4 regions of the Lysinibacillus sp. A1 genome follow, and region 3 is predicted to be linked to each of the others. Evidence: riboswitches for the same ligand, from Rfam matches in the RefSeq annotation. Region 3 holds a riboswitch; each other region holds the start of a gene.
The links. A riboswitch is a leader RNA that binds a small molecule or an ion and turns the genes downstream of it on or off. The one in region 3 is predicted to bind S-adenosylmethionine.
Positions count from the first base shown of each region.

Region 1: it holds a riboswitch for S-adenosylmethionine, as region 3 does, so the genes downstream of both, PI85_RS14705 (MetQ/NlpA family ABC transporter substrate-binding protein) here and PI85_RS18550 (YezD family protein) in region 3, are expected to answer to the same signal.
Region 2: it holds a riboswitch for S-adenosylmethionine, as region 3 does, so the genes downstream of both, PI85_RS14165 (methionine ABC transporter ATP-binding protein) here and PI85_RS18550 (YezD family protein) in region 3, are expected to answer to the same signal.
Region 4: it holds a riboswitch for S-adenosylmethionine, as region 3 does, so the genes downstream of both, PI85_RS07765 (Na+/H+ antiporter NhaC family protein) here and PI85_RS18550 (YezD family protein) in region 3, are expected to answer to the same signal.

Region 1 covers NZ_JSZM01000017.1:19,050-23,397, forward strand. The annotation lists gene PI85_RS14700 (methionine ABC transporter ATP-binding protein) at 1-1,010, opposite strand, end outside; gene PI85_RS14705 (MetQ/NlpA family ABC transporter substrate-binding protein) at 1,105-1,935, opposite strand; SAM riboswitch class I at 2,025-2,130, opposite strand; gene PI85_RS14710 (PPC domain-containing DNA-binding protein) at 2,253-2,756, shown strand; gene PI85_RS14715 (pyridoxal phosphate-dependent aminotransferase) at 2,804-3,967, opposite strand; gene PI85_RS14725 (carbon-nitrogen family hydrolase) at 4,064-4,348, shown strand, end outside.
Region 2 covers NZ_JSZM01000015.1:146,109-150,456, reverse strand. The annotation lists gene PI85_RS14175 (MetQ/NlpA family ABC transporter substrate-binding protein) at 1-269, opposite strand, end outside; gene PI85_RS14170 (methionine ABC transporter permease) at 336-1,004, opposite strand; gene PI85_RS14165 (methionine ABC transporter ATP-binding protein) at 994-2,022, opposite strand; SAM riboswitch class I at 2,106-2,209, opposite strand; gene PI85_RS14160 (thioredoxin family protein) at 2,266-2,577, opposite strand; gene PI85_RS14155 (TOPRIM domain-containing protein) at 2,593-2,934, opposite strand; gene gcvH (glycine cleavage system protein GcvH) at 3,026-3,406, opposite strand; gene PI85_RS14145 (arsenate reductase family protein) at 3,488-3,844, opposite strand; gene PI85_RS14140 (acyl-CoA dehydrogenase family protein) at 4,027-4,348, opposite strand, start outside.
Region 3 covers NZ_JSZM01000025.1:15,468-19,815, forward strand. The annotation lists gene PI85_RS18535 (phosphopantothenoylcysteine decarboxylase) at 1-76, shown strand, start outside; gene PI85_RS18540 (TetR/AcrR family transcriptional regulator) at 179-781, shown strand; gene PI85_RS18545 (DUF418 domain-containing protein) at 765-1,859, shown strand; SAM riboswitch class I at 2,030-2,124, shown strand; gene PI85_RS18550 (YezD family protein) at 2,194-2,349, shown strand; gene PI85_RS18555 (flavin reductase family protein) at 2,434-2,919, opposite strand; gene PI85_RS18560 (VOC family protein) at 3,078-3,863, shown strand; gene PI85_RS18565 (cold-shock protein) at 3,967-4,167, opposite strand.
Region 4 covers NZ_JSZM01000011.1:12,913-17,260, forward strand. The annotation lists gene PI85_RS07760 (VanZ family protein) at 1-571, shown strand, start outside; gene PI85_RS07765 (Na+/H+ antiporter NhaC family protein) at 1,001-2,281, opposite strand; SAM riboswitch class I at 2,386-2,489, opposite strand; gene PI85_RS07770 (DUF3953 domain-containing protein) at 2,609-2,842, opposite strand; gene PI85_RS07775 (hypothetical protein) at 2,880-3,380, opposite strand; gene PI85_RS24410 (hypothetical protein) at 3,414-3,584, opposite strand; gene PI85_RS07780 (bifunctional 2-polyprenyl-6-hydroxyphenol methylase/3-demethylubiquinol 3-O-methyltransferase UbiG) at 3,806-4,348, shown strand, end outside.

The sequences.
Region 1 (4,348 bases), on a different contig from region 3:
CCTCCTAACTCTTCCACAGTAACGCCATTCTCTGCAAAATAGGTTAGCGCCTTTTGAACAATGTTGGGCTCTCCGTTTAAATGCACCACAATATTACCAACAATGCCGTTTTTTAATTCAATAATATTGGCTGTTAAAATGTTTGGTTGTACATCATATACTTTGGTGACTTCAGCCAATAATGGCTTACCAGTACTTTCTCCAAGAAATGTTAAACGAATGACGCTACCAGAAACATTTAACTGCTCAATAAGAGAAGGAGTTAAGTTACGTTGTGAAATGGTACTTAAGAACTTTCTTGTAGTAGGGTGTTGTGGTTTTGCAAAGAGCTCGATAGCCGTACCAAATTCAACTACTTTCCCTGCTTCTAGAACAGATACCTCATCACAAATTTTCTGAATGACATTCATTTCATGTGTAATCAGTAGGATTGTAATTCCTAATTCACGATTAATTTTTAACAATAGTTCAAGAATAGCCTCTGTAGTCTCAGGATCAAGCGCACTTGTTGCTTCATCACTAAGTAAAATTTCTGGCTCTTGCGCTAGAGCGCGTGCAATAGCGACACGTTGCTTTTGTCCACCTGAAAGCTGATTAGGGTAGCTATCTAGCTTTTCTGTTAAACCTACAATTTCCGCATATTTAGCCACACGATTTTTGACTTCTGTTTCGTTATAACCAAGTAGCTTTAAAGGAACTGCAATATTGTTATAAACTGTCGCTGTCTTTAAGAGATTAAAATGTTGAAAAATCATACCAATCTTTTGTCGTGTTTGACGTAAGTCATGAAGTGAAAGGGTAGTAATATCCACATTGTCTATCAAGACTTTGCCTGCTGAAGGACGCTCTAGTAAATTAACACAACGAATCAGCGTACTTTTACCGGCACCACTATACCCAATTACACCATGAATTTGCCCTTTTTTTACATGAAGATTGATTCCATCCACAGCTTTAATACTGCCTTTTTTTGTCTTATATTCTTTTGAAATATTTTGTAATTGAATCATCAGATTGATTGCTCCTTTCTTAACTTCTAAAAAGCAAGAATCTGCACGGTTTCCATAGTGGAAATATGGCAGATTCTTTAGCTTATCACACGTATTACCAGCTAGGGATTACAGAACCTTTGAATTCCTCTTCAATGAATTGGCGCACTTCATCAGATTGATAAGCCTCAATGAACTTTTTAATCGTTGGGTCGTTTTCATTTTCTGCACGAACGACAATGTAGTTCACATATGGAGAGTCAGTAGATTCTAAAAGAATAGAGTCCTCTTGCGGATTAATGCCAGCTTCCAGCGCAAAGTTAGTATTAATAGCAGCTACATCTACTTCACTAAGCTGCTTAGGAATTTGTGCAGCTTCTAATTCTATGAATTTTAAATTCTTTTTGTTTTCTTCCACGTCACGAACAGATGCTGTTAAGTCCGCTCCATCTTTTAATTTAATATAGCCTGCCTCTTGTAAAACAAAGAGAGCACGGGCTCCATTTGTTGGGTCATTCGGTAAGCCAAATGTTGCGCCTTCAGGAACGTCATCCAATGATTTATATTTTTCAGAGTAAATACCCATTGGATTTAAAATTGTTTTGCCAACCGGTACTAAATCTGTATCGTGATCTTTATTAAATGTATCGAGGAAAGGTTTATGCTGATAGCTGTTTGCGTCAAGATCTCCTTCTGCTAAGGATGTGTTTGGTAAAACATAATCAGAAAATGATTTTAGTTCTACTTCTAGACCTTTTTCCTTTGCAACTTTAGCAGCTACCTCTGCAATTTGCTCATGAGGTCCTGAAGTGACACCCACAACAATTTTATTTTCATCGATAGCTTCGCCTTTTCCTTTGCTATCTTCTTTAGAGCCACAGCCCGCTAGTGCTGCTACTAATGTAAGACTTGCTAAACCTACTAAAAATTTATTTTTCTTCTTCATGAAAACTACCTCCAAAAATTGTTTTATCGGTTTTTGAAAATAAAAAAAACTCTCTTACAAATTAAGAGAGGCTCATGAAAAAAAGTCCTCTCTTATCTATCAAACGAATTTCGTTTGCAGGATTTAGCACCTTCCTTCGTAAAAGGAGGTTGCCGAGCTTCATAGGGCCAGTCCCTCAGCTACTCTTGATAAGAGATTCATATTATATTTTTGTATTTCCGATAGAACTAATATAATTTATAGGGTATAGTAAGTCAATAAATATTTTTAAAATTTTTTATATTGTTATAATATTTTGTCGCGAAGGAGGGAGAAGATTGTCCGTAAGAGTTAATTATGGCATAGGTTCATTTGGTAAGGTGATTAGTGCTCGTCTTCTCATGGGGACAGACATCATTGAAGGAATTGAGGCACTTTGTGAAGAGAATAAAATTGATTCAGCAACCATTATTAGTTGTATTGGTAGTTTTCAAAAAAGTAGCTTTGTTTATTTAGTACCTGATGAAACTTCTCACATTAAAGTTCAATTTAGTGATGTGGTCGAGAAGGAGGGGCCACTCGAGTTTATCCAAGGTTCAGGAGTTGTTTGTAAGCGTGATGCACAATATGAAACGCATTTCCATGGTTCCATGAGTGATCAATGGGGAGTGGTTTCAGGCGGTCATTTTATAAAGGGTGGAAATATCGTCATAACAGCAGATATAGTGCTGGCAGAAGTTCAAGGCATTCAGCATATCCGTCAGTTGGATGATGAAACAGGTCACGTACAATTTTATCCATTAGAACAGGAGTTAGATCTTCCAAGGAAAATTGAAAAATAGTAAGTCCTGTAGCTAGTGAAAGCTACAGGACTCCATTTTGTTCCATGTTAAAATAATTTTAATTGCTCAATTCTATGCATGGCTTCTCGTAAACGTTCCTCGCTTACAAGTAAGCCAATACGCACATAGCCTTCTCCATATTGACCAAAGCCATTTCCTGCGGCTACCGCAATATCAGCTTTGTCGAGCAAAATATTGGCAAATTGTTCGCTAGTGAAACCTAATGGGACAGGGAGCCAGGCAAAGAAGGAGCCCCTTGGTGCCGTTACTTGCCAGCCAATTCTATGAGCTTCTTCGATTAGAACATTTCGACGACGCTCATAGGTAGCTCTTAGCTCATCTGCACATTCCTGCGAAGAGGTCAGTGCAATAGCTGCTGCGTGTTGAATAGCAGGGAATTGACTACAAAATAAATGATCTTGAATAAGATTAATCGCGGCAATCAAATCAGCATTACCTACAGCAAAGCCTATGCGCCAACCTGCCATATTATAAGTCTTTGATAATGTGTACATTTCGATTCCAACTTCTTTTGCACCATTTGCCTGTAAGAAACTAATAGGTTTATTGCCATCAAATCCAATTGCACCATAAGCAAAATCATGTGATACGATAATATTATGCTCCTTAGCAAAACGAATGGTTTCTTCAAAAAATTCAAGTGTAGCGGTACCACCCGTAGGATTATTTGGGTAATTTAAGTAAAGTAACTTGGCTTTTTCTTTAACTTCTTTAGGTAGGGCCTCATAATCAGGTAAGAAATTATTCTCAGCAAATAGTGGCATCACTTCAAAATTAACATCACCTAATACAACACCAGATAAGTAGTCTGGATAGCCCGGGTCGGGTAATAGCATCGTATCGCCTGGATTTAACACAGCCAAAGGTAGCTCAACAAGACCAATTTTTGTGCCACCAAGAATCGCTACTTCAGTATCAGGATCAATCTCCACATCATATTCTCGTTTATAAAAGTCGGCAGCCGCTTGACGTAATTCGGTGATACCACGAAAAGGCGAATATTTGTGGTTTTGAGGATTTTCAGCTGCTTCCTGCAATGCTTGAATGATATGAGTGGGCGTAGGTTGGTCGGGATTTCCTTGCCCGAGATTAATCACATCACGACCTTCTTCCAAGGCATTGTTTACTTTTTGGACAAGCGCCGCAAAAAATTGAGTGGGTAATTGCTGTAGTTTTTTAGAGAATTCCATGCATGATCACCTTTTTCAGAATATAATAATTATTATTGAAGAATATGAAGCAAATAGTAGTACTTTTTTTGTTAATTGTCTAGAGGAGGAATGAATATGAAAATCGGTTGTATTCAGTTAAACGTTGGCTTCGGCAAAGTAGAAGAAAATTTTACACGGGCAGAGGACAAGATTCGTGAAGCCGCAAAACTGGGGGCAGAAATTATTGTGCTTCCGGAAATGTGGAATACGGGCTACGCACTAGAGAAGCTACCAGAATTGGCAGATGTTAACGGTGAGCGTACAAAGGCATTTTTAGCTAACTTAGCGAAGGAACTTAGTGTACATATTGTCGGTGGCTCCGTTTCAATAAAAAAGGACGACAAGTTTTACAATACGATG
Region 2 (4,348 bases), on a different contig from region 3:
TCTTTTGATTCTAAATCTTGGTTTGGTAGCACATAGTCTGTATATGTTTCTATTTCAAGGTCAATACCTTTCTCAGCTAAGATCGGTTTTGCTTTATCCAAAATTACGGCATGTGGTGTATTAGAAGCTCCCACTTTTAATGTAACGTTTTCTTTACTATCTGTTTTATCACCAGATGCTGAATTTGCATCCTCTTTTTTATCAGTACCGCAAGCTGCTAAAGCTAGTACAAGTATTGATAAAAATAATCCTGTTAATAACTTTTTCATTTATGACACTCCCTTTATTTTGATGAAAATATGTTAGCGGCAAGAACCGGAATAACCTCAGTTTTATTAACGTTTATCAATTTTTTCTGTAATGAAATCACCAATCCATTGGATAATAAAGACTACTACTAAGATCAAAATAGTTGCCATTAATGTCACATCTTGGCGATTTCGTTGGAACCCGTCTAGGAAGGCTAAGTTTCCAAGACCTCCTGCACCGATTATCCCTGCCATTGCTGTATAACCAACAAGTGCTACAGCCGTAACCGTAATACCAGAAATTAATGCTGGTAATGATTCAGGGATTAGAACTTTCCAGATAATTGTGGAGGTTTTTGCCCCCATTGAACGAGCTGCTTCAATGACACCTTTATCAATCTCACGTAACGCAATTAATACCATACGTGCATAGAATGGAGCCGCACCGATAAATAAAGCAGGTAAAGCAGCATTAGCTCCACGGATTGTACCTAGTAAAAACTTAGTGAATGGAATTAATAAAATAATTAACACGATAAATGGGATAGAGCGGAAAATGTTAACGAGTGACCCTGTTAAAAAGCTAACAATTTTATTAGCCCATAACTGATTGGGACTTGTTAAAAATAGGACGATCCCAATGGCTAACCCTAGAATAAATGTAATAACTGTAGAAATGGCTGTCATATATAATGTTTCATACGTAGCCTGCCACATGCTATCCCAGTCTACATTCGGAAAGAGATTAGTTAGCATCTGCAATCACCTCCGTTTGTACTTCCACTGTATTTAAATAGCTTAGGGCTTCAGTCACATTTGCTTTCGACCCATCAATTTGCACGATGAGCGTACCATATGCTCCATTTTTCGTTTGTGAAATATTCCCGTGTACAATGCTTACTTCCACATCGAATTGCTTTACAAGATGTGAAATAACAGGCTGTTCGGTTTTTTCACCAACAAAAATCAGTTTGACCAGTTGTCCCGTTGGGTAATTTGCTTTGATTTGTTCTACTGTATCTTGTGTTTCCTTTGTATTTGTAATTTGGGCTACAAATTTCTTAGTAATGGCCGCCTGAGGTGCCTGGAAAACCTGCAATACTTCCCCACGCTCTACAATTTCGCCTGCCTCCATCACGGCTACACGATGACAAATCTTGCGAATGACATGCATTTCATGCGTAATGAGGACAATCGTTAACCCTAAACGTTCATTAATATCTACCAGTAAATCAAGAATGGCATCTGTTGTTTCAGGGTCTAGTGCAGATGTTGCCTCATCACATAGTAAAACCTCTGGGTTATTTGCTAATGCACGTGCAATCCCTACACGTTGCTTTTGTCCACCAGACAGTTGCGATGGATATGCTTGATCGCGCCCTTCTAAGCCAACAAGTGCTATCAATTCCTTCACCCGCGCCTCCCGTTGAGCTTTTGATACACCTGCAATTTCTAATGGGAAGGCAATATTTTCTGCAACTGTTCGTGACCAAAGTAGGTTAAAATGTTGAAAAATCATACTAACCTTTTGTCTAGCTGCTCTAAGTTTTTGACCCTTAATCGAAGAAAATTCTTGATTGTTCACCGTTACTGTTCCTGCTGTTGGTTTCTCTAAACCATTAAGTAAACGAATCATCGTACTTTTACCAGCGCCACTATAGCCGATAATGCCAAAAATTTCACCCTTATTAATAGTAAGGTTAACATCTTTGACTGCCGTTAATTCGCCATTTGCTGTTTTGTATTTCTTCGTTATATTTTGAAGCTGTATCATAGCGAATACTCCTTTTCTTATATAAAAAAACCCCTCTACTTATAGACAAGTAGAAGGGGTCACGTATTATACGTTGAACCGTTCTCTCATCTTTCAAAGAAAAATCTTTGGGTGATTTGGCACCTTTTCACTATGTGATGGTTGCCGGGCTTCATAGGGCACTTCCCTCCGCCGCTCTTCATAAGAGTTCGATATATTTAATGTTTTAGTAATATATTTGTTACTTTACCACGCTAATAAAGTTCAGTCAATTGATTTTTTTAACAATTCGTACAAAAATGGTACGGATTGAAAAGCATAAATCTTTTCTGTCACTTTGCCGCCATCACAAACAAGTAAACAAGGAACGCTTTCAATTTGATGTTCAATAGCAATTTGCTCCAAAAAATTAATATTTGCTTTCCCTAATTTTAAGTGAGGTAATAGTTGTTCTACAATTGACATCATTTTCGATGCCACTGCACAAGTACCACACATCGGTGTATATAAATAAAACGCAGCTTTTTCTCCCGACTGTAATGTCGTTTCCCACTGCTCTTTTGACCATTCTTTCATTCATCTCACGCAACCTTACAAAATATATTCATTATGGATTGAAAAATGTGCACGCAGTAAAATTGTCGCTAACACTTTTCGTGGTGTCGTTTCTACTTCCTTATAGGTTGGCATTGTACGTAAATGCTCTGCTTCAGGATAATGTCTGTCCATTAATGCACGTAACTTATCGCCTGAAGTATCGGCATCAAAAAAAGTGAATAGCTCACAGCCCTCATAAGGATCGAGTAGCTCTTCTAATTGATGCACTCCAATTGTTCCATTCGTACATAGTATTGTAACATTCTCGTTCAAAATTGGCTCAATTTGTAGCTTATCTGAGCGTCCTTCTACTATCAAGCATTTCCCATCGAACATTACGCCACCTCCATTTAGACATACCCACTTATACATTATTATATAATAAAAAACGCCGGTGGTTTCCGACGTTTTTTGATTATGGCTTGTCTTATTCTGCAGTCATCTCTTCGTATTGTTCTGCTGTCATAAGTTTATCAACTTCTGATGCATCAGCAGGCTCTACGACGATCATCCATGCTTTTTCATATGGTGATTCATTTACGAATTCTGGGCTATCTTCTAAATCTGCATTTACTTCCACTACAGTACCTGAGATTGGTGCATATAATTCAGAAACAGTTTTTACTGATTCTACGCTACCGAATGGATCATCTGTTTTGATTTCATCGCCAACTTGTGGAAGTTCAACGAAAACGATATCTCCTAATTCAGATTGTGCGAAGTGCGTAATACCAATACGTACTTTTCCATCTTCTACTTTTACCCATTCATGCTCTTCAGAGTAACGTAAGTCTTTCGGTGTGCTCATGCAAAAAACCCCTCCATAATTATGTAATATATTCACTTTCAGTGTGCCATACTTCTCCTATAAAAACAAGGATAAAAACGGTTATAACCAAGCTTGCTCAAAATCGGATTCTTTAAACCCTAAAGTTACTTTTTTTCCATCTGTTACGATGGGACGTTTTATTAACATACCATCCGTAGCAAGTAGCTCAAGCTGTTCTTCCTCAGTCATATCAGCTAGCTTGTCCTTCAAACCAAGGTCACGATACTTCATACCAGAAGTATTAAAAAACTTCTTCAAAGGTAGTTCACTTGCTTGCCATAAAGCTGTTATTTCATCCTTTGTTGGTGGGTGCTCTACGATATGTACCTCTTCATAGGAAACGTCATGATCATTTAACCACTTTTGTGCTTTTTTACATGTTGTACATTTTGGATAATGGAAAAATTGAATCGTCATAAAAATGCTCCTCTGCTGTCTTTTTCTGTAGTATACCATCATAATCATTTAGAATGGTGGAACTTCGCTCATTTTCGTAAGTCTATCCATTGGTTCTGTATTTTTATCCGTTACTTTCCCGAATTTATCTGGAACAAAAAAACTAGCTACCCATTTACGGATAGCTAGCGTTTTTCATACGATTAAACGATATATTTTTCTGCTTCAATTAATTTCACAGATGCTTCACGTTTCTTCGTAATTAGGTTGTATGGATTGTTACGTGTTAATTTACGTAATGCAGATAAAGTCATACGTGCTGCATCACCATCTGCGGATGCAAGAATTGTATCTTTTGCTTCTTTTTCGATTTCAGCAAATGCTTCTTGGCAGAAAATTTGAGTGTATAGCAATTTTTGATGTGCTTTTTCAACGCCATCACGTGCAACCGCTTTTTCTGTACGTAATACAGCTGATTCCATTGCAAATAATTGATTAGCGATATTAGCAATATTTACTAAAACT
Region 3 (4,348 bases):
TGATGGACAGCCTATGAAAGTAATGGGCAAGCAAAAAACAGCCGAAGCTTTAATGATATATTTACAACATCTATAAATATGAACTGTGTAGAGAAATATTTCTACACAGTTTTTTCTTGTTTAAAAGAGGTGTATCATTTAATATTTACTTAACGGTAGGTAAAAAAGGAGAATGATGATGGGGAATAAGGAACAAACTTTTCAAAAGATTATAGAAGTCGCTTATGTGATGTTTGCAGAAAAAGGGTTTGAAAAAACAAGTTTAGCCATGATTGCTGCAGAGGTCGGTATATCGAAACCAGCCATTTATTATTATTTTCAATCAAAGGATCAATTAATCACTTACTTATTTGATGAACTGTATAAAGTAATTCAACAGGATGTCGCAGTGGATTATAAAGAACTTTCTCGCGTTAATTTCAAGGAAAAATTACTAGAGTTGGGCTATAAGTCTATTGAGGCGCAGGGCAAGGATCCTTATTTTAATAAAATATTTAACCAATATATACTATTAGCAGCTCGCGATGAAAGCTATAAGAAACAATTAGTAGAGCTAGAAACCAGCTTTTTAACAAGCTTTGTTGAGGTTCTACAATATGGCGTGCGGTTAGGGGTTCTAGAGGATACTCCCAATATAGAAGCAAAGGCACAGATGCTAGCCTTGGTCTATGATAATATCGGTAATTTCATGTTAACAGGTAACCAATTGAACTACAGAGCTATTTGGAAGGAGGCTGTGCATAGCGTTATCCAAGGAGGCGGAGATGGCAAAAAGAGTTGATGATCGGCGCATTGAAGGCCTTGATTTTGCAAGAGCTCTCGCCATGTTTGGTATGTTCATTGTCAATTTTGGAGTCATAACGGGTTCTACAAAGAATGGTTCAACATGGTTGGTGGCCTTACAAAATCTATTTGAGGGGCGTGCCTCGGCCGTATTTGTCATGCTAGCAGGAATAGGAACAGCTTTAATGACTCGTCAGGCTAGAGAGACTAAGGACCCAATACTTCTTCGCAAGAATCGACTTACTTTGTGGAAGAGGTCGCTTTTGTTATTCGTGATAGGGATAGTCCTATATACGGTCGGTTGGACAGGAGATATCTTACATTATTATGGCGTGTATATGTTTGTTGCCGCATGTTTGATTGCCCAATCCAAGAAAATGATGATGTTCATAATCGGTGTCATCCTCATCCTTTCACAATGGCTCCAAATTCAATTTAATTACCTTGCTGGGTGGCACCCAACATATGTATTACTTGAGTATCTTGATTTTTGGACACCGGCAGGATTTATAAGAAATTTGTTGTTTAATGGCTATCACCCACTATTTCCCTGGATTTGTTTCTTACTAATTGGCATGGTAATCGGCTCATTAGATTTAACTAATCGCTCATTACGAAAAATCTTATGGGTGATGGGCTTATTGCTAGTCATAATGACGGAGACTTTTTCAACGCTATTTATTAAGATGACAACGATCCATTTCTTAGATGTAGAGAGTGCATTATATTTATTTGATACGGGACCGATTCCACCGAATATGATGTATGTACTATCTAATTCGGCGTCGGCAATTGTCCTTATCGTGGGCTCCATCTATCTTGTTGAGACATGTAAAAATAAAGTAATTGAAGCTTTGATCTTTACGGGACAATTGTCTTTAACGCATTATGTCGGCCATGTTTTTATTGGGATTGGAATATTAATTGTTTGCCAAAAGTTGGAGAATCAGACGCTTGCTTTTTCCATGCTATATGCCTGCTGTTACTTTGTAGGATGTGTGCTTGTTTCTGTCTGGTGGAGAGCTAAACATCGTCGAGGTCCCCTTGAATTCTTGATGAGGAAATGGAGTTCGTAATAAATTAATGGATTGCCATCTATTTTTCGTTGATTAGGCATAAAATACTTTAGATATAGATAGTTTTCTAATCTAAAATAATCATTACAAAGTATTCAGCTAGGTTTTCTAATATTTTGTATTGACAATCTTATAACAGAATTATAGAATTATTTTCAAGAAACGCAGTACTCTTATCAAGATAGGTGGAGGGACTTGACCCAATGAAGCCTCGGCAACCGAAACATAGGTGCCAATTCCAACAGATGTATCTGAGAGATAGGAGGGGCTATCAATCAGTTTGATGCATTGGCCTCTTTTGTACAACAAGGACGAAAAAGAAGGGGTGTATCGTATGGCTCAGTCGGCAAAGGTAGAAGATAAGAAATTAGAGGCTATTGCAAAGGCCATTCAAAATCTTGAATTTGGTGAAGTGCATATTACGATTCAGGATGGTGTGATTGTTCAAATTAATAGGCTTGAAAAGCAGAGATTTCCTCAGAAGAAATAAAGGATCATTTCAGTTGAACGATGTGGAAAGGCCACCAATAAGCATGGTTTCCGTTGCTTACAAGTGGCCCTTTTTTTATGGCAATTAGCTATAGAAGCTTTTTGGAATCTGACCGATATGACGGCGATGATAGAGAAGCGGCTCCTTTTGAGAGTTTGTAATATCTAGCACTTGCCCAATAAAAATAGTATGATCACCTGCATCTATTTGCTGAAAGGATTTACATTGTAAAATAGCTGCTGTATCATGTAAAATCGGTAGTCCTAAAGAAGAAGTGGACCATTTTGCTTGAGCAAAGCGATCTGGGATTTTACTTGCAAATAATGTACATAATTGCTCTTGATCACTTGCTAAAATATTGACAGCGAATTTTTCCGCACTCATAAAGTAAGGATGAAGCTGAGATTTTTTATCAAGTGACCATAAAATAAGTAGTGGGTCAATGGAAACAGATGCAAAAGAATTGACGGTTAAGCCAATTGGATTCGTTTCATGACATGCTGTAACAACTGTTACACCTGTAGGATAGTTACCTAATGCCAATTTAAAAGCAGCAACATGATCTGTCATTCAAATCACCTCTTTATAGTTAGTAATAAATTAGTTAACGGAGTTAGTAGGTAAATTGCACTTTTTTTCATACCATATTGTAACTCCTTTTCTTAAGTAAATATTAAATCAATTACACATCCAGGTAAAGCTAATGGGGGAAAGAAAGGGGAATTGCCATGACTTTATATTTTGATCATCTGGTACATCAAGTAGAATCACCGGAAAATATAAAGGTTTTCTTCAATAAACGAAATGTCCATACAGTGAACGGTGGTCAACACACAATGTGGGGGACTTACAATACACTAAGTTATTTTGGCTTAAGCTATATTGAACAAATCGCTATTTATGATCGTGATTTATTTGAGCAAGCAGCCCTGTACCCATATTCCCTACATTATACGTTTAAACGTGATCATGAGCGCCAAGGATTTTCACGAATTGCCTTACGCACCAAAAATATTGAAGACGAGGGTCAACGATTGCGTGCATTGGGCTATGAAGTATATGGTCCCGATGCTTGTAGCCGCACAAGACCGGACGGCACGATAATCGAATGGAAGCTATTGCATTTTGGCAGACCCGGCCTTTCAGTGGATTTTCCATTCTTAATTGAATGGGCAGATGGAGATGAGGAGCGTTTGTCTCAATTAAAGGCTAGTGGCGCGATTGATGAAAAACAAGCCATTACAATGGAATCCATTCAGTTTTTTGTCAAGGATGTGATGGAAACGGTGCAGCTTTGGCAGAAGGTATTGCAACTACCCGAGTTTGAGCAGCATGAGCAGTTTATGTCTCTACAGCTACCGAATATGCGCTTGGATTTTTATGAGGAAGCCTCAGCATCTAGCATGACGCTCGGTCATTTAAAAGAAGGGCCAATCGGTGTTACATTGAAGGATCCACACCGAACAAAGGAAACATTAGTGTGTCCAGGTGCTTTTTATTGGATTAATAGATAAATTAAAAATCCACTTCAATCGTTGAAGTGGATTTTTATGTGCAAACATGCAAAAAGTGGATTGAGCCATTTTCAAATACTTCATCCACTTACTATATCCTATCTTATAATTTTACAACATTTGATGCTTGCGGGCCGCGATTGCCTTCCACAACATCAAATGAAACCTTTTGACCTTCTTCAAGTGTACGGAAGCCTTCCTCCTGGATGCCCGTAAAATGTACAAATACATCTTCTCCATCATCACATTCAATAAAGCCATAACCCTTTTCATTATTGAACCACTTTACGATCCCATGTTGCATAAGCATTCGCCTCCAATGCGCTTGAAAGTAAAATAAAGTTAAAGAAGTCGTGCTATCAATGAGAAAATGTGAAAAAATTGCATTTTCTCTTAGAACATACATGAATTGAACAAAAATGTCAATTGATTGTCGGAATGCTAGCATATCTGACTTTCTTTTTTTTCACAATTAAGACTATAAT
Region 4 (4,348 bases), on a different contig from region 3:
AGTGGAAGATCGAAATGGGATCGCGTATACATTGGTTACCAATAATTCAGAGGGACAATGGTGGTTAACCGAGAATAATTATACACCGGAGCAAACTTCAGCTGTAGAGCAAGAAGAAAAGGCGAAGTCATTGATGGATGAACTTTCTATACTACCTCAAGATGCAGAATTTACTGTACAGGAGAATGGTGAATTTGAATGGACCTTACCAGACCGTCCTGATGTAACTAAAGATTACTGGACTGGAGATGTCAGTCTTGGCCTGAAACCGGATGGTCACATTTATTCGTTAACCTACAGTCTTCATGAAAATCAATTTATTCGAGAGGTAAACATACTGTCTCCTGCAGAAATATATGAACGAATAAAGGATGGCGATTTCCCTCAAATAAAGTATAACGCACTCGTACAGGAGGAAGACCTAATTATAAAAAAAGGAGACCAAATTGAAATTGAATCGATTGAGCTATCGTATATGTATGATACAAAAGGCTTCTATCAGCCCATATACAATGTTTCTGGCAAGTTCAACGACAACGATTGGTTTACTTTAATTCAGGCAAGAAAGTAACAGCTCGTTCAAAATACTTAAGCAAAGCCCAGACTCCCATTAATAGAGCAACTGGGCTCTTTTATTTTCGACTGTAAGGGGCTCCCCTTTTTGAATGAACTATCCCCCTACCCCCTAAAAAAGTAGACTGCTCCCCTATTTTTCTACTATTATTTTTTTACCTAATACCATTAGCGTTTATTGTTTGGTTCTTATTGAAATTTATTAACTTTAAAATAAAGTAAAGCCGTTGATTTCCACTATGGGTGGGCGCTTTTCATGAGCGGGGTCCAACTGCTTCCCGCCCTTCGTTCCAATTAGGGGTAGATATTAACTGCACCACAAAAAATGCTCCCCTTAGATAAACAGATTTTATTTTTTAATCTGTCTACCTAATAGGGAGCATATCAAACTACTCGATGGCTTTTGTCTACTGTCTGAATGTAAAGTTTAGGCTTTCTTTTTTTTCGGATACCCAATGAATATCGCTATCATACCACAAATACCAATAAGAATTGGGTAGAAAGAGTACGGCAAGATACTCACTGGCGAAATTTTGGCTACACTTGCGGCTACAAGGAATTGGGCTCCGTATGGGAGAAGACCTTGGACTGTACAGGAGAAAATATCTAAAATACTTGCGGACTTTCTCGGCTCAATCTCATACTGGTCAGCAATATTTTTGGCAAGCGGCCCCGCAATTAGAATAGCAATTGTATTATTGGCCGTAGATAAATTAGTTAGACCCACAAGACCAGCTATACCAAATTCAGCACCCTTCTGCGATTTAATCCTGCTCGTTACAAGACGGAGTAAAAAGTCAATTCCCCCATTAAATTTAATAACCTCCACCATTCCAGCTATTAATATAGCCAGAAAGGCGATTTCATACATCCCTTCCATTCCTTCACCAATCTTTTGTATAAGGCTCATTATGTGATAGCTTCCATCTGCTAAGCCAACAGCACCGGCGAGAACAATCCCTAATGCAAGAACGAGGAAAACATTCATTCCAGATAACGCTAAAATAATAACTAAAACATAAGGAATAATTTTTATCCAATTATAGCTTAGATGCTCTACTTGGGCTGTCCCCCCGGATGTCATAAACCCTAAAATAATACTTGTAAGAAAAGCTGCCGGCAATACAATCCAAAAATTGACCTTAAATTTATCCTTCATTTGCGCGCCTTGTGAACGAACGGCGGTAATAGTAGTATCTGAAATAAAAGATAAATTATCACCAAACATCGAACCGCCTACAACCGCTGCCATCACTAAAGCAATAGGTAGCTCCGTAAGATCGCTTATCCCAACTCCAATTGGCGCCAGCGCAACAATCGTCCCCACTGATGTGCCCATGGATAGAGAGATGAAGCAGGCAATGATGAATAGGCCTACGACAAGCAGGTTTTGCGGTATAACCGATAAAGCAAAGTTAACAGTGGAATCTACAGCCCCCATCCCCTTCGCTACCTCTGAAAATGCCCCTGCTAATAGAAAAATAATAACCATCAGCATGACATTTAAATTTCCAGCACCTTGGCAAAAAATATCAACCTTTCGGGAAAATGATTCTTTTCGATTCATGGCTAGAGCTACAGCACCCGAAATGCTGATGGCTACAATGACAGGAAAGGCATAAAAATCACCCATTATAATCCCTGAACCAATAAATAAAATCATAAAAATAACAAATGGGATTAGCGCCCATGGATTCTCTTTCTTCATTGTCTACCTCCAAAAATTAAAAATCAGCCATATTTTTTATTTTTTCACCATAAAAAAGACCTCATCTTGAAATAACAAGAAGAGGCCTTATAGTTAAAACGCTCCTCTTATCTATCAAGAACATTGCTTGCTGGATTTGGCACAGTAACTTAATAGTTCCGCTGCCGAGATTTCATCGGGCCAGTCCCTCCATCTCTCTTGATAAGAAGAAAAAATATTATATTTTTGACACAATATTAAAATACTAAAATAAAACATCCATAATTGCAACATGTTTTTAATTGTGAAAAAATTACAGCACTATCATCAAGTGCGAAATTCAACTTTTTATACGAATATGAAGCTTTGAATGGACACATAGACCGAAAATATAAATGCCCCGACTAAAAACCAACCATATAATTTTCTCTCTCTCCGAAATTCATTAATTCCTAATGTTAACATAAATAAACCTAGAAAAAGGATCATTAAAAAGTTTAGCCGATAATCATGTGTCATAAATCCGTAAATGGAAAGCGTGATGCCTATTATTGATAAAATAATTTGTACTGTTTTTAACAAAACGATTCCCCCTTTTTGCTTGAACGAATACTTACAGTTATCTAACCTTTTTTGAATAAAAAAATTCTATGATGGGTGCGATGACAAATGCAAGCCCCACAACTAAAATCAAGGGATAATTTTTCATGTCATTTAAATTGGATACACCCTCTGATACAAATAAAATTAAACAAGCTACGATCATTAAAGCATAATAGCCAATCTTGGCACTGTGTGCTTCAATATGTTTATCTAGTTCATCTTTATCTTCTTTAATACCGTTATGGTTACCCGAATTCAGCCAATTGAATAAAAAGGATAAGGAAATAAAGCTAATTATTATAGAACCCCCATCAATTATTCCGAAACGAACCCATCTATACAGGGTAAAACTAACAAATGCACAAAAAAACACAATGACTATAAGACCGATTAATTTTTTTGATTGATTCATTTTCTTTTTATCCTCCATAGTGACCTTTAAAGCTATCACCATTTCAATATTGATATTTATAACTTTAAAAATCCAATAATACCCATTAAAACAACCATCTGTCAAATTTAGTTCACTCAGAAAATCCACCACTAGACATCAACCGATTGGTGTTTGGCTAGTAGTTTCTGCACTGACTGCAATTGTTTGGTTCGCAACGGTTGGTGGAAGTATAGTAGGTACAACTGGACATTGAGCTATTGAAAGCTTACTTCCCTTCTTCTTCGGATTTATTACCGTTTTAATCTTTTTGGGGGCTAATCCTTTCATATTTAAATAGCATCGGTGGTAAAATAATGGGGAAAAAGCTTATGCAAATAGTTTCGTTTATTTCAGGATTACTCTTTTTGTACTTTACTTTTTATGTATTCTTGAATGGTTTTGAAAAGCAATTATAGGGGTGAAAACCATGGTTAGAAGAAGATAGCTAGCCTCCTAGGTAACCAAGCGTATGTAGGAGGCTATTTTAATCTATAGGAGATGTTTAAACGATGAAGCAAAATAAATATGATGATATGCAATTCTTTTCTGCTTACGAAAAAATGCCACGTTCTGTTCAAGGGCTGGACGCTGCAGGAGAGTGGCATGTATTAAAAACACTTTTACCTGATTTGAAAAATAAACACGTGCTTGATTTAGGATGTGGCTTCGGGTGGCATTGTCGATATGCGCGCGCACAACAGGCAAAATCAGTGATTGGTGTAGATATATCTGAAAAAATGCTGGAAAAAGCTCAGGAAAAAACGGATGATCCTTTTATTTCCTATTTGAAAATACCGATTGAGGACATTCAGTTTTCCGCTTCTCAATTTGATGTTGTATTAAGTTCCTTAGCTATTCACTATTTACAAAACTTTGAAGCACTATGCAAAAAGGTTTATACCTATTTAAAACCTGGCGGATCTTTCGTTTTTTCAGTGGAGCACCCTATTTTCACATCCCGCCATGAACAGGATTGGTACAATGATGAACAAGGAAACCGACTGCATTGGCCAGTGGACCATTATCAAACAGAAGGCATACGCGAAACAACC